2 regions of the Leucobacter fengyongliangi genome follow, and region 1 is predicted to be linked to the other one. Evidence: predicted binding sites of a transcription regulator. Region 1 holds the regulator's gene; the other holds the start of a gene.

Region 1 (7,267 bases):
TCACGAGCAGCCTGGGTGCTCCGGCGAGCTCGACCTCGATCTCGCGCTGCCTGGCATCGCCGACTGGGGATTCTGAGAAGTAGTGCTGTGTCACCGACCCAGTATCTCAGTCTCACCGGGCGCGTGCCCCACGGGTGTGGTGCGCTGTGGGTGAACAGCAGGGCCGAAAACCACGTCCCGACTTAGACTGGAATTCAGATGACCAAATCAGAATCGCCCTCCACAGCAGCGGATCAGCCGAACACCCCAGCTTCGCACGACCCTGGAGATCCGCTTGACCGGGTGTTGGCGCGCGCCCAGGGTGTCGGCCACGCCACGGTGATTCGCGACCTCACCGGCGGCGCGCAGGCGCTCGGCGCTGAGGCTCACGACCAACTGGGGAAAGACCTCGACTCGATTCGGCTCGAACGCGAAGAACGCGCGTCACTCAAGCGCGTGCCCGGGCTCTCGACCGAACTCGAAGACGTCACGGAGGTCGAGTACCGGCAGCTGCGACTGGAAAATGTCATTCTGATTGGTGTCTACAGTTCGAATGGAAAGCATGGGCAGGAGGACGCTGAGAACTCGCTGCGCGAGCTCGCGGCGCTCGCTGAGACTGCCGGGGCGCGAGTCATCGACGGCTTGCTCCAGCGTCGGGCAAACCCTGATCCGGCGACCTACTTCGGCAAGGGGAAGGCACAAGAGCTTGCCGAGATGGTGGCGGCGGAGGGAGCTGACACCGTTGTTGCTGACACCGAACTCGCGCCGAGCCAGCGCCGAGCACTCGAAGATGTCGTGAAGGTGAAGGTGATCGACCGTACCGCGGTGATCCTCGATATTTTCAGCCAGCACGCGAAGAGTCGCGAAGGTAAGGCTCAGGTTGAGCTCGCACAATTGCGGTACTTGCTGCCGCGTCTGCGCGGCTGGGGCGACTCGATGTCGCGGCAGGCAGGCGGGCAAGTGGGCGCTGCCGGGGCCGGCATGGGTTCACGCGGTCCGGGTGAAACCAAGATCGAGCTTGATCGGCGCCGCATCAACACGCGAATGGCGAAGCTACGCAAGCAGATCGCTGAGTTCGCTCCGGCGCGCGAGGCCAAGCGAGCGAACCGCAAACGCGGCGAGGTGCCATCGGTCGCAATCGCTGGCTACACCAACGCCGGGAAGTCGAGCCTGCTCAACCGACTCACGGGCGCGGAGGCGCTCGTGCAGAACCAACTCTTTGCCACTCTCGACACCACGGTGCGACACGCGGAAACCTCGGATGGCCGCAGTTTCACCTTCACTGACACCGTTGGGTTTGTCAGGAGCCTGCCGCATCAGCTCGTTGAAGCCTTCCGTTCCACCTTCGAGGAGGTGGCTGGGGCCGACGTGATCGTGCACGTGGTTGATGCGTCCCACCCCGAACCGGAGGCGCAGCTGAAGACCGTGCGCCAGGTGATCGCGGAGGTCGAGGCGCAGTCGATCCCCGAGATCGTGGTCTTCAACAAGGCCGACCTGATCGACGACACACAGCGGCTGGTGCTGCACGGGCTCGCACCCGACGCGGTGTTCGTCTCAGCCCGCACCGGCGAGGGCATCGCCGAGTTGAAGGCCCGAATCGACGCGACGCTGCCCGTTCCCGATCGAGAAGTGACCGTCATCGTGCCCTACGAACGAGGCGACCTGGTCGCCGAGCTGCACGAGCGAAACCGGGTACTCGAGACGGAGTACGTCGAGCAAGGCACCCGTGTTCGGGCATACGTAAGCGGAGAGACGCTCGCCAAGCTCGAGCCGTTCACTCTGAGCACGCCTCCTTCCGGCTAGACGGGCCGTCGCGGCCGCCTGGCGCATGTCTTGGGAGCCAGTAGCTTCGCCGAGGTCATATTTCTGCCGACTGTTGCAGTCGGTTTCGAGCGGGCAGATCCACCTCTGTAGGCTCAATGCATTCACTACTCGCAATCAGTTGGAGGCGCCGCGTGTCGCTCGAGAAGCCCGCCCCTGGTGCCCCGGCGCCACTGCGCTTTTCATTCGAAGTTTTCCCCGCGCGCACCTCCGCCGCAGCGCTGGCGCTCGGGCACGCGGTGCAGCACCTCGCCGCAGCGGGGCCGGAGTTCATCTCCGTGACCTACGGTGCGAGCGGATCAACCCGCGATGCCTCGCTTGATCTCCTCAAGTACCTGCGGCAGTACACCGACGCGCTGCCCATGGCTCACCTCACGACGGTGGGCATGACGCGCGACGAGGTGCGCGCCGTCATTACTGAAACGCATGAGGCGGGTATCTACGACTTCCTCGCACTTCGCGGCGACCCCCCGCGTGGGCTGAGCGAAGACGACATCGAGGTGACGGCTTCACTCAGTTCCGTCGACCTGATTCGACTCATCGCTGAGATGCGCGCCGAGATTCCCGCAGCGTCCAACGCGGGCCGCATCGCTGTGGCCGTGTATCCCAACGGCCATCCGTTGTCGCGCTCCCGCAGCGAGGACATTGCCTGGCTTGTGGAAAAACAGGAGGCCGGAGCTGAACTCGGCATCACTCAGCTGTTCTTCCACGCCGAGGAGTATTTGTCATTCGCGGAGGAGGCGCGGCAGGCGGGCCTGCATATCCCACTTCTGCCCGGCATGATGCCGGTGTCCAACCTGGGCCAATTGCGTAAGGTGGCAGATTTGGCAGGACGCCCGGCACCGCCGCAACTGGTGCGGGCGCTCGAAGCCGCGGGGGGCACCTCGCCAGAACTGGGTGTTGAGCACACGGTTGAGCTGGCCCGGGAGCTTCTCGCGGGTGGCGCGCCGTCGATTCATCTCTACACTTTCAACCGTCACGAGCAGGTCACCGCGGTGTTGCGCGCGCTCGGGCACGTCACTCCGCACCCGCTCGCACCCTCGACCGCGGCACCTGTCGACGAAAGTCGAAACGCGCGGACCTGAACGGTTGCTCCATTCTGATCGCCCGTCGAGAGGCCGGCCTTACACCGAGCGGAACACGGCAACGACCTTGCCGAGGACCTCGGCATGGTCGCCGAGGATGGGTTCGAATGCGCTGTTGCGCGGCAGAAGCCAGGTGTGACCGTCGCGGCGACGAAAGACCTTGACGGTCGCTTCCCCGTCAAGCATCGCGGCCACAATGTCGCCGTTTGTTGCATCGCGTTGTTGTCGGATAACCACTAAATCGCCGTCGCAGATTGCGGCATCAATCATCGAATCTCCGACGACACGCAACATGAACAGGTCGCCGTCTCCGACGAGCGCGCGCGGTAGGGGCATGAGTTCTTCGACGTGCTGATCGGCGGTAATCGGCACACCGGCGGCAATCTGACCAACAAGCGGAATATAGGCGGTCTCTTCTGCCTGCACCGTCGGGAAGTCTGAGACGTCTGCCTCGATGGCCTCAGGGACTGTCAGGAGTTCGATCGCCCGGTTCTGATTTGGATGCCGTCGCAGGAAGCCCGCAAGCTCGAGCTGATCGAGCTGATAGGTGATGCTCGAAGGCGAGGAGAGGCCGACTCCCTCGCCAATTTCCCGGATGGAGGGCGGGAAGCTCCGGCTTGCGATGAAGCGAGAAATGAACTCCAAGATCATCTGTTGCTTCTCCGACAGCGGCTTGGGGTGCTGCGCCTGTGTGGTCACGGGTTCCTCCCGGAAATAGCGGTGGATCGCGGTGTCATCTGAGACGAACTCTCGTGTCACCCCAACACCAACGTGAATGTCGGTGGTGTCTGGTTCAGTGAAGCCAGTAATCGAAACCATAGTTCTTTTGTTCGAATCCGGGCAAATATGTGTACGAGTGTCGCGGAATAGTTGCGAAACATACGCGGAACCAGGGCTTGCAGTTTCGATTATTCGAAGGTATGTTCGAAACAAATGTTCGAAATACATGTGAATGTGTTCGAGCAGTGAAACCGAAAGGACGAGCGCATGAGTATTCAGACGGCTTCCGGGGCAACACAATTCGCCACAGTTGTTTCACTGGAGGAGGCGCGGTCTCGGTCGGCTGCGCACCAGAGCCCCCGGATGCGGCTCACCCGCCGCGGTCGGGTGGTATTCGGGGTGATGCTCGCCGCTCTCATTACCGGGCTGGTCGCGTCCGCTGCGATCTTCGGCGCTACTCAAGCGGTTGCGACGAGCGAAGCAAGCTCCGCCGAATTTGGTTATGTCGTAGTGCAGCCCGGTGCGTCACTCTGGTCTGTCGCTACGGAGCTTGATCCGAATGCAGACCCACGCGATGTGGTTGCCGAGCTGGTTCGTCTGAATCAGTTGGGCGGCTCGGGAGTGCAGGCGGGGCAGCCGATCGCTGTGCCGCTGCGTTATTCAGGAGCTGACGGGGTAGTGAGTGCGACAGACTTGGGCCTAGATTCGTAGGTCGGCGTGTCACTTCGTGTCTGTGGGGGAGTTGCGCGAGTTCTAGACTGGTCAGGTGACCAGCCTGAAAGATCTCCCGCTTCGCCAAAATCTCGTGGGGAAGACCCCGTACGGCGCGCCCCAAGACCCAGTTGCTGTGAGTCTCAACGTCAACGAGAACACGCATCCCATTCCTGAAGCGGTGATCACCGAGATTGTGGCGGAACTCACCCGCGCGGTTCGCGGCGTGAACCGATACCCCGATCGCGATTTCGTGGAGCTGCGCGAGGCGCTCGCCGGGTATCTCGGGCATGGGTTGACGGCCTCGCAGTTGTGGGCGGCGAATGGATCGAATGAGGTGCTGCAGCAGATTCTGCAGGCATTTGGTGGACCCGGGCGAAGCCTCCTGAGCTTTACTCCGACGTACTCGATGTACCCCTTGCTCGCCGATGGCACCGACACTCAGTGGGTGCCGGTGGAGCGCCCCGCAGACTACGCATTAACTCCCGATTTTGTGTCGGAAACGCTCCGGTTGCACGCTCCGAGCATTGCCATACTCTGTGGTCCGAATAATCCGACGGGTACCCCGCTCGATCTCGACACGATCACTGCTGCCTACGATGCGTTTGACGGCATTCTGGTTGTTGACGAGGCCTATCACGAATTCGATGCCGAGCGCGAGAGTGCGGTAACGCTACTCCAGGGTCGTCCGCGCCTCCTGGTTTCACGCACGATGAGCAAGGCGTTCGCGTTCGCAGGCGTGCGGCTCGGGTACCTTGCGGCAGATCCGGCAGTGGTCGATGCCCTCAAACTGGTGCGCCTGCCATATCATCTCTCGGCGCTGACACAAGCGGCGGCTATGGCGGCCATCCGACACGCAAGCGAGATGCTCGCCACGGTGGCAGATATTCGCGTGCAGCGCGATCGCCTCGCCAGAGCGCTCAGTGAACTGGGGTACCTTGTGCACCCCTCTGGGGCAAACTTTCTTCTCGTCGGCGGCTTTGCGAACCCAACAGCGACCTTCGAGGCCTTGCTCGCTGAGGGCATCCTGATTCGTGATCTGGGCATTCCCGGGCACTTGCGCATCACCGCCGGCACCGAGAACGAGACGACGATGCTCATCACTGCGCTCACCGCGCTCACTTCTGCTGAGCGGTAGGCTTAGCGATATGAACGCATCCCCACGCACCGCGTCCCTCGACCGCCACACCAGCGAGTCACAGATCAGCGTGCAGGTCGACCTCGACGGAACCGGCGAGGCAGATGTCGAGACCGGAGTGCCGTTCTTCGATCACATGTTGACGGCGTTTGCGCGGCACTCGCTTACCGATCTCACCGTACGCGCGATTGGCGATATCCACATCGATGTGCATCACACGGTCGAAGACACGGGAATCGTGCTCGGGCAGGCTCTCCTCGAGGCGCTTGGAGACAAGTCGGGAATCTCGCGCTACGGCGATGCCCTGGTGCCCCTCGATGAGGCTCTCGCGCAAGCTGTCGTTGACATTTCCGGTCGCCCGTATCTGGTGCACTCAGGAGAGCCCGCGGGGTTCGAGTTTCACTTAATCGGTGGGCACTTCACCGGCAGCATGGTGCGCCACTTTTTCGAGGCGCTGATCCTGAATGCGCGGTTCACGTGCCACATCCGACTGGTTGAGGGCCGCGATCCGCATCACATTGCTGAGGCGGAGTTCAAGGCCTTTGCCCGCGCATTCCGGCAGGCAAAGACACGCGATCCGCTGGTCGCGGGGGTGCCGTCAACCAAGGGCGCGCTGTGACCCGCAAGAAGGTGGCGGTGCTCGACTACGGTTCGGGCAACGTGCACTCGGCGGTCAAAGCGCTTGAGCGCGCTGGTGCTGAGGTCACGCTTACCCGCGATCCTGAGACCGTGATGCAGGCAGATGGACTGGTCGTGCCCGGAGTGGGTGCGTTCGACGCGGTCATGCGTGCGCTCACCGCGGTGAACGGTGACGAGCTGATCGACAGGAGGCTTGCCGGAGGACGCCCGGTGCTGGGCATCTGTGTTGGTGAGCAGGTAATGTTTGCCCGCGGCATCGAGCGCGGGGTGGAAACGGATGGGCTCGGACAGTGGCCGGGAACGGTGCGTCAGTTGCAGGCGGACCGGCTGCCGCACATGGGTTGGAACACCGTGCAGCCCGCCGAGAACTCCGTGCTGTTCGCAGGAATCGAACACGAGCGCTTCTACTTCGTGCACAGTAACGCAGCCACAGAGTGGACCATCGAGGGTCGCACTCCGTCGACAAAGCCACGGGTGACATGGGCAGAACACGGCGAGCGATTCATCGCCGCGGTCGAGAATGGCCCCCTCTGCGCTACTCAGTTTCACCCAGAAAAGTCTGGCGAGGCCGGAATTCGCCTGCTTCGCAACTGGATCAATTCGCTCTAACTTCAGTGAAGGAACACGATGACCGAGCTCAGTAACAGCCCGAAGCTTGAACTTCTGCCCGCAGTGGATGTCGCCGACGGAAAAGCGGTGAGGCTCACCCAGGGCGAAGCGGGCACCGAGACCAACTACGGCAGCCCTGTAGATGCGGCCCTCGATTGGATCGAGCAGGGTGCCGAGTGGATCCACCTGGTCGATCTCGACGCTGCGTTTGGGCGAGGCAACAATGCGGCGCTCTTGCGTAAAGTCATCAAGAACTCGAAGACGGTGAAGGTCGAGCTGTCTGGCGGCATTCGTGATGATGCGAGCCTCGAAGCAGCACTTGAGCTCGGTGCGAAACGCGTGAACCTCGGCACCGCAGCCCTTGAGAACCCCGAGTGGACACGCGCGGTCATTTCTCGATACGGGGAGCAGATCGCTGTCGGCCTCGATGTTCGCGGGGAAACTCTCGCTGCGCGCGGTTGGACCGAAGATGGCGGCAACCTCTGGGAGGTGCTTGACCGGCTCGAGGAGGCAGGCTGCCCGCGCTACGTAGTGACCGATGTGACCAAGGATGGCACCCTGCGTG
Region 2 (7,267 bases), 660 kb from region 1:
AATCGTGAGCGAGACACCGACGGAGGCGACACCCGCGTCGTCCACGGAGACCCCGCGCACCATGCCGAGGTCAGTGATAGGACGGAGGATTTCCGGGTCCCGCACGGTGTCGAGCGCGCGCCACACCGCCTGCTCGGTGACACTGGCCGACGAGCGATCAGCGAAGTCGATCATCGATCCCTGTGCCGGGCTCGGTCTCGGAGGCATCTTCGGCGTCATTCTTCGCCGAGATGTCGTGGGTGTGCTCTCGGAAACCCGCAGCGATTTCTGCGTCCTGCTCTGCATGCGCAGGACGCTCGGCCGCCTGTTCTTGGCGATCGATCTCGCGCTCCAGCTCGAGGTCGGCCAGGAGTGCCCTGAGCTCAGCGCGCACGAAGTCGCGGTCGGGAAGGTCGCGGAGCGCGATCCGCAACGCAACAACCTCGCGCGCGAGGAACTCGGTGTCGGCGAGGGCGCGTTCGGCGCGCTGCCTGTCCTGTTCGATCTGCACCCGATCCCGGTCATCTTGCCGGTTCTGCGCGAGCAGGATCATCGGGGCAGCGTAGGACGCCTGCAGCGAGAGAATGAGCGTGAGCGCGGTGAAACCGAGTGCTGCCGAGTCGAAGCGCCACGGCTCGGGCGACATCGTGTTCCAGGCGAGCCATGCCAATGCGAACACGGTGAGGCCGAGCAGGAACCATGGGGTGCCCATACCGCGGGCGATGCCCTCGGTCCAGCGGCCGAAGCGTTCGTTGCCGCCCCCGTCGCCACGGCGAAACAGGCCAAAGCGACGTTCGGTGCGGCTGGTCGGGCTGGTGGGGGAGTCGAGGGCCGGCTGGCGCTTCGCCGGAGTCATCGGTGGGCTCCGGGCAGCGGTGTCTCGTCGACCGCGTGGCGCCAGTCGTCGGGGAGGAGATGATCGAGGACATCGTCGACGGTCACGACACCCACCAGTCGCTGTTGATCGTCAATGACGGGCAGCGCGACCAGGTCGTAGCTGGCGAGGCGCCGCGCGACCTCGGCGGCACTCGCGTGCACGGACACTGCCTCGATCTCCGTATCGACGAGCGCCGACATGCGCTCGTGCGGCGGGTAACGCAGCATGCGCTGGAAGTGGGCCATGCCGACGTACTCGCCGGTGGGGGTCTCATACGGGGGAAGAGTGACATAGACAGCGGAAGCCATCGCGGCCGGAATCTCGGTCCGGCGGATCATCGCCAAACCCTCGGCGACACTCGACTCCGCAGAGAGCACAATTGGCGACGGGCTCATCAGGCCACCGGCGGTGTCGGAATGATACTTCAGAAGTCGCCGCACGTCTTTCGCTTCCTCGGGCTCCATCAGTTCCAGGAGTTCCTCGCCCTGTGCTGCGGGGAGTGCTGCGATCAGGTCGGCTGCGTCGTCGGGCTCCATTTCGTCAAGTACGTCGGCAGCGCGGTGGTTTGAGACCTGTCCGAGGATCGCAAGTTGGTCGGTCTCGGTCATTTCCTCGAGTGCGTCGGCGACGAGATTGTCAGGCAATTCGGTCACAACTTCGATCATGCGCGCGTTCGGGAGCTCAAGGAGTGCCTCAGCAAGGTCGGCCGGCTTCAGATCCACCAGGGTCTGAATCAGGGACTCCGCGGACTGGGCATTCGCCGATTCCGTCGGGAGTCGAACGTCGGCCCAGCGCACGATGCGGGAATCGCCACGCGCAAAGGGCGCCGCGGGCTTAGGTAGTCGCACGAATACCTCGGAAACGATCCACTCGCCCGAGCGCGTGCGATCGATCGCGGCATCTTCAATCGTGGCGACGCCTGTGACATCTGTCAGGTGCACCTCACGGCCCATCATCTCGGCGATCATGCGCGTCTCGCCCAGTCGCTGCTCGAATCTGCGCACATTGATGAGTCCGGTGGCGATGATTTGTCCCGCACCGATCGATGTGATGCGCCCGATCGGCACGAATACGCGACGTTTGCCCGGGATCTCGACGATGAGCCCCACGACCCGGGGGGCCGCGGCGGCGCGGTAGACCACGAGGACATCACGAACCTTGCCGATGCGGTCGCCGACTGGGTCGAATACGCCGCGGCCGGCGAGTCGACGCACGAAAATTCGCGAACTGCTCACAGGTCAAGACTAGCTGGGTTGCCCGGCCGACTCACTGGGCTAGACCCCCGCGTGCCGAAGTTGTTTTCGTGTGCTGCTTCCAAATGGAACGAAGTAGGGGAGCGTATGTTCGCTTTGTAGGGTGCTCAATGAGAGCAAGGGATGCTTTTTGGGCCCAAACGGGCCTTGGGGGGTCGTGCATGTCGGTGGCGCCTGGTTGACTGTACATATGTTCGAAAACGATCTCGCTCGCGGGCCGGCTGGCCTGGCTGACCCGGCATTTGTCGGTGCTGGTGCTGCTGCTGTTGGTGCTGTGGGCGTTGCGGGCATGGCGGCTTCGCTCGGCGGTAGTGCATCCGCGTCTCGGGTGAGGTTTATTTCTGCAGATGCCGGCTGTGGATCAGGTGGATCGGGTGGTGCCGGTGTCGCGGGTGAGGCGCCTATTGAAGGTATGGGTACGGGTGCGGGCCGCGGTGGGCGCGGAAAAGCTGGCGGGTCTGGTCTGATCCACGATTACGATCTGGCGTTGCTCGCCGGGTATCGCGACGATTGGGTTGCGGCGACGAAGCGCAAGGCCGAGGCGGAGGCTGATCAGGCGCGGGCCCTCGCGAAGATCGTGGCACTCTCGCAGCATGTGCGCGAGGAGGTGGTGCCAGCTCCTTCGGATCCGCACGATGTGGTGTTGCGGTCGTTCGTGGCGGAGTGCGCGACTCGGGTGCATGTGAGTGACCGTGCGGTGCTTGAGCAGTGCTCGCAGGCGTGGAATCTTGCTACCCGGTTTCCGGGTGTGTTGACGGCGTTGGGGGTGGGGCAGGTCACCACGGCGCATGTGCGCGCGATCACGGCTGCGGGGGCGCAGCTGCCGGGCGGTGACGAGGGTGCCACGGTGCGGGCCGGGTTCGAGGCGCGGGCGTTGGAGCTTGCGGGGGCGCTCACGCCAGGTCGACTGCGCACGAAACTTCGTCAGGTCGCGGAGACACTCAACCCGGTGGCGCTTGAGGAGCGGCATGAGGCGGCGGTGGCGTGTCGTCGGGTGTGGGTGCGGGAGCTTGAAGACGGGATGGCGGAGGTCGGGGCGGAGGTCTCCGCGGTGCTGGCGTATGGCATCTTCGATCGTCTCTCGCAGGGCGCACGCGCCACGAAACGGGCGATCGGTGCGACGGGGGCCGCGGATCCTGATGTGGATGTGCGGGGTATGGATCAGCTTCGCGCCGATATCTTCGCTGATTTGCTGCTGACGGGTGTGACCGGGAACCCGTGCGAAAACGATGCGGAGAGGTGTGCTGGCCTTGCCGATGCTGCCGATGCTGCCTACGTTGCCGGAGATGCTGGTGTCGGGGGAGCGGGCCGCGCATGGCGGGCCCCAACGCACCGGAGCGGGATCCGCGGCATCACTCCAACGATCACCTTGCTGCTGCCGACCGGTGAGCGTGCTGAGCACGCGACCCTTGCCGGGTACGGGCCGATCGACGCGGTCACCGCCAGGCAGCTCTCCGCGACCGCGCCGGGTTGGAACCGGGTCGGTCTTGATGATGACGGCGGGGTCATATCGACCGATCGGTATCGGATCACGGAAGCGATGCGGCGCACGCTCGAGGCCCGCGATCAGCACTGCCGGTTCCCGGGGTGCCGGATGCCGACCCACTTCTGCGACGTTGACCACACGGTGGAGTGGATGAACGGCGGGGCGACTACCCTCGGGAATGCTTCATTTCTTTGCCGCCGCCACCACGCGCTCAAACACCCTGATCTGATGGACACGGCACGGTGGTCCGTGCGACAAGAGACTGGTGGCACCCTGATCTGGACGAGTCCGCTCGGGGTGGATCACGCCGATCTCCCCGAATATCATTACGCTGGGCGCGCTTCGCCACCGCCACCGCCATCCCCGGCGCCATCCTCGGCGCCCCAGCCAGGCCAGGGGAGACCTGCGCCACCTGAGCGTTCCGAAGCACCGCCCGGTCGATGACCGAGCAAGGCTGATGAGAGTCAGTTCTTAGGTGATTACTTGATTCAACTGTCCTGCTCTGGAATATTGGGCAAGCGTGGGAGAATCGCGGCATGAGCAATTCAAGCCCCGGCGCAATGCGCCGCCTCCCGCAAATGCCCGAGCTGCCCAAGGGCGAGGTTATTTCAACCTACGATCACTATGCAGATGCCATGCACGCCGTCGATCGCCTCGCGCGCGCGAACTTTCCCGTGAACGAAGTCTCCATTCTCGGAAACGATGTCTGCAGTGTGGAGCGGGTTACCGGAAAGCTCACCTACGGCCGCGTTGCACTCATGGGGGCTCTCTCGGGCGCGTACCTGGGTCTCTTTCTCGGGCTATTGCTCTTCATATTCCAGCCCGATAATGCGGCGATATTCGGTGTATTTCTCTCGGCGATAGCAATTGGTGCCGGTTTTGGAATGCTGTTCGGTGTTCTCTCTTATGCTATGAATCGAAACAGAAGAGACTTTTCCTCAGTTATGCAATTTGTTGCTACGAGGTATGATCTCATTGCTTCTCCCTCTTTGGTGCAGCAGGCAAGAGAAATACTGGCGAAAAGCAACGATTAGTGCGCGGCCTCATATTTTTCGAGGAGTGCGGCTGGAATCCGGCCCCGGTCAGACACGTCCATGCCGTTCGCACGCAACCAGGTGCGCACTGACGTGAGATCCCTGCCAGAGGCAGCACCGGTGCGAGGTACCGCGCGTGATGAGGCACGAGTAGGACTCCCGACCTTTCGTGAGACCGCGAGATAGCCCGACAATGCCGCGCGCATTTCATCGGCGTGCTCATCGGTGAGATCAATCTCATAGTTCACACCCTCAAAAGCGAACTTCACGGTGCGGCCTGCGCCAGGAACAATCTCAGTGCCGTCGAGATCGTCGACGAGGATTTCTGTAATTCGCTTTGCCATGAGACACCCTGTATTTCATTCATTTGCGCGAATGTCGCGATATGTATCTGAATTGCCCCATCAGGTAATGAGTTGGATACATAGATTACGAATGAGTATAAGGGAACTCGGAATTCACGCGGGGATTCACCGAATCATTCCTCCTGATACGCAGAAGTGTATTTACTCTCCGGGTGTGCGACGTGAGCGAACCCATTCCTCGACGGCCTCGGGAGTGCGGGGAATCGCTGCAGAAAGATTGATGCAGCCGTCTTCGGTGACAAGAATGTCGTCTTCGATGCGCACCCCAATGCCGCGATACTCGGCGGGGGCAGTGAGATCGTCGGGCTGGAAGTAGAGCCCGGGCTCGATCGTGAACACCATTCCCGCCTCCACGATCCCGTCAAGGTACATTTCTCGCCGCGCCTGCGCGCAGTCGTGCACGTCAAGTCCCAGGTGGTGGCTCGTGCCGTGCACCATGTAGCGGCGGTGATAGGGGGTGGTGTCGTTTGTCGCGGCTGCGGGCAGCAATCCCCACTCGCGGGTCTTTCGCTCGATCACGCGCATCGCAGCATCGTGCACATCACCAAAGCGGATCCCGGGCCGCACGATGGCTCGCGCCGCGTCTGCCGCCTCGAGCACCGCTTCGTACACCCGGCGCTGCACCTCGGTGAAGGTGCCCGAGATCGGCACCGTGCGCGTAATGTCAGCGGTGTAGAGGCTGTCCATCTCCACCCCGGCATCGAGCAGCAGCAGCTCGCCGTCGCGCACCTCGCCATCGTTGCGCACCCAGTGCAGGGTGCACGCGTGGTCGCCTGCCGCCGCGATCGTCTCGTACCCGACGGTGTTGCCCTCAAGTCTTGCGCGCTGGTTGAACACGCCCTCGACGACGCGCTCACCGCGGGGCGCCTGCGCGGCCCTGCCGAGGGCGCTGAGCACGTCATCAAAGCCGCGGGCGGTCGCGTCGACGGCCGATCGCAGCTCGCTCACCTCGAACTCATCTTTCACGAGCCGCATCTCGGAAGTCACGCGCGCCAGCTCCGCGTCAGCCAGTGTTCGATCATGGTCGGTGTCGACGAAGGTATCGAGCGGTGCGGTTGCGATGCCAAGGTCGGCCGCGACCTGGGCGAGCGAGGGGCGGTTCCCGATCCAGAACTCTCCGATCTCGGAGTTCGCGAAGAACTCGTCGGTGTCGCGGCCGGCGCTCTCGCGGAAGTACAGCGTGGCGGTGTGGGTCTGCGCCGATCCGCCATCTGATGCAGCCTCAGCCACCGGGTCGAGCACGAGGATCGCGCGGGGCTCGGCATCGCTGCCCCAGCCCGTGAGGTGAGCGAACGCGCTGTGGGCCCGAAACTGGTAGAACGTGTCGTTTGAGCGCTGCTTCATGACGCCCGCCTTGATCACGAGCCGCTCACCGACGAACTGGGTTCCCAGGGCAGCACGTCGCCGCGCGGCAAACCCTGCCGCCGGGCGCTCGGTGGGAAGCTGCTCGTTACGCTCGGCCCAGCCAGACATGACGTAGGCGAGAAATCCCTCCCCGCCCGGGGTCGTGCTCCGGCTGCTGTTGTCGATCTCTGCCTCGTGAGTGGCTGCCTCGTGCGTGGTTGCCTCGTGCGTGGCTGCCTCGGTCTCGCTGTGCGTCATGCCTTCCATCTTCCCACTGGTCGCTGAAGTGGCACCCAGAGACAATACGATGGGGGAATGAGCACACGGTTGCGGGCTGACGGGATTTCGTCGCAGCCCATGCGTTTCGACCTCCACACGCACTCCGTGCACTCCGACGGCACGACGACCCCGACCGAGATCTCGCACCTCGCGGCATCGCTCGGGCTTGGCGGTTTCGCCCTTACCGACCACGACACCACCGAGGGCTGGGAGGAGGGGCGCGTCGCGGCCAGCGCAGCGGGTCTCGGGTTTCTGCCCGGCATGGAGATCACCACGAAGCACGAGGGGCGATCCACTCACCTGTTGGCCTATGGGATCGACCCGAGCCATGACGATCTCACCGCCGCGCTCGCACGGGTGCGTGAGTCGCGGGTAGGGCGTGCGCGCGAGATGGTGCGCCGTCTCGCCGCGGATTTCGACATCGTCTGGGAATCGGTGAACGCAGAGGGGTCAGTGCGAACCGTGGGGCGACCCCACATTGCCGACGCGCTCGTGGACGCGGGATACTTCGCAGATCGCTCGGCAGCCTTCGCCGATGTGCTGCACCCGGGATCGGCATACTACCTACCCACCTACGCGATTGACACGGTCGAAGCGATTCGACTGGTGCGCGATGCCGGAGGGGTCGCCGTGCTCGCGCACCCGGCCGC

The links. The regulator LexA, encoded in region 1, represses DNA repair genes until DNA is damaged. The targets are predictions, from matches to a motif close to TCGAACANNTGTTCGA.
Region 2: the regulator LexA is predicted to act here: its motif matches at 2,146-2,161, upstream of ACTNFK_RS05195 (HNH endonuclease signature motif containing protein).

The regions. Positions count from the first base shown of each region.
Region 1 is NZ_CM126356.1:1,761,049-1,768,315, reverse strand. It holds gene ACTNFK_RS08465 (class I SAM-dependent methyltransferase) at 1-94, opposite strand, end outside; gene hflX (GTPase HflX) at 199-1,782, shown strand; gene ACTNFK_RS08455 (methylenetetrahydrofolate reductase) at 1,935-2,885, shown strand; gene lexA (transcriptional repressor LexA) at 2,925-3,536, opposite strand; gene ACTNFK_RS08445 (hypothetical protein) at 3,873-4,316, shown strand; gene ACTNFK_RS08440 (histidinol-phosphate transaminase) at 4,372-5,454, shown strand; gene hisB (imidazoleglycerol-phosphate dehydratase HisB) at 5,465-6,073, shown strand; gene hisH (imidazole glycerol phosphate synthase subunit HisH) at 6,070-6,702, shown strand; gene priA (bifunctional 1-(5-phosphoribosyl)-5-((5-phosphoribosylamino)methylideneamino)imidazole-4-carboxamide isomerase/phosphoribosylanthranilate isomerase PriA) at 6,721-7,267, shown strand, end outside.
Region 2 is NZ_CM126356.1:1,099,200-1,106,466, forward strand. It holds gene ACTNFK_RS05180 (Mrp/NBP35 family ATP-binding protein) at 1-174, opposite strand, end outside; gene ACTNFK_RS05185 (DUF1003 domain-containing protein) at 158-835, opposite strand; gene ACTNFK_RS05190 (magnesium transporter MgtE N-terminal domain-containing protein) at 832-2,091, opposite strand; gene ACTNFK_RS05195 (HNH endonuclease signature motif containing protein) at 2,300-4,039, shown strand; gene ACTNFK_RS05200 (YflT domain-containing protein) at 4,132-4,629, shown strand; gene ACTNFK_RS05205 (histone-like nucleoid-structuring protein Lsr2) at 4,626-4,973, opposite strand; gene ACTNFK_RS05210 (aminopeptidase P family protein) at 5,136-6,605, opposite strand; gene ACTNFK_RS05215 (PHP domain-containing protein) at 6,654-7,267, shown strand, end outside.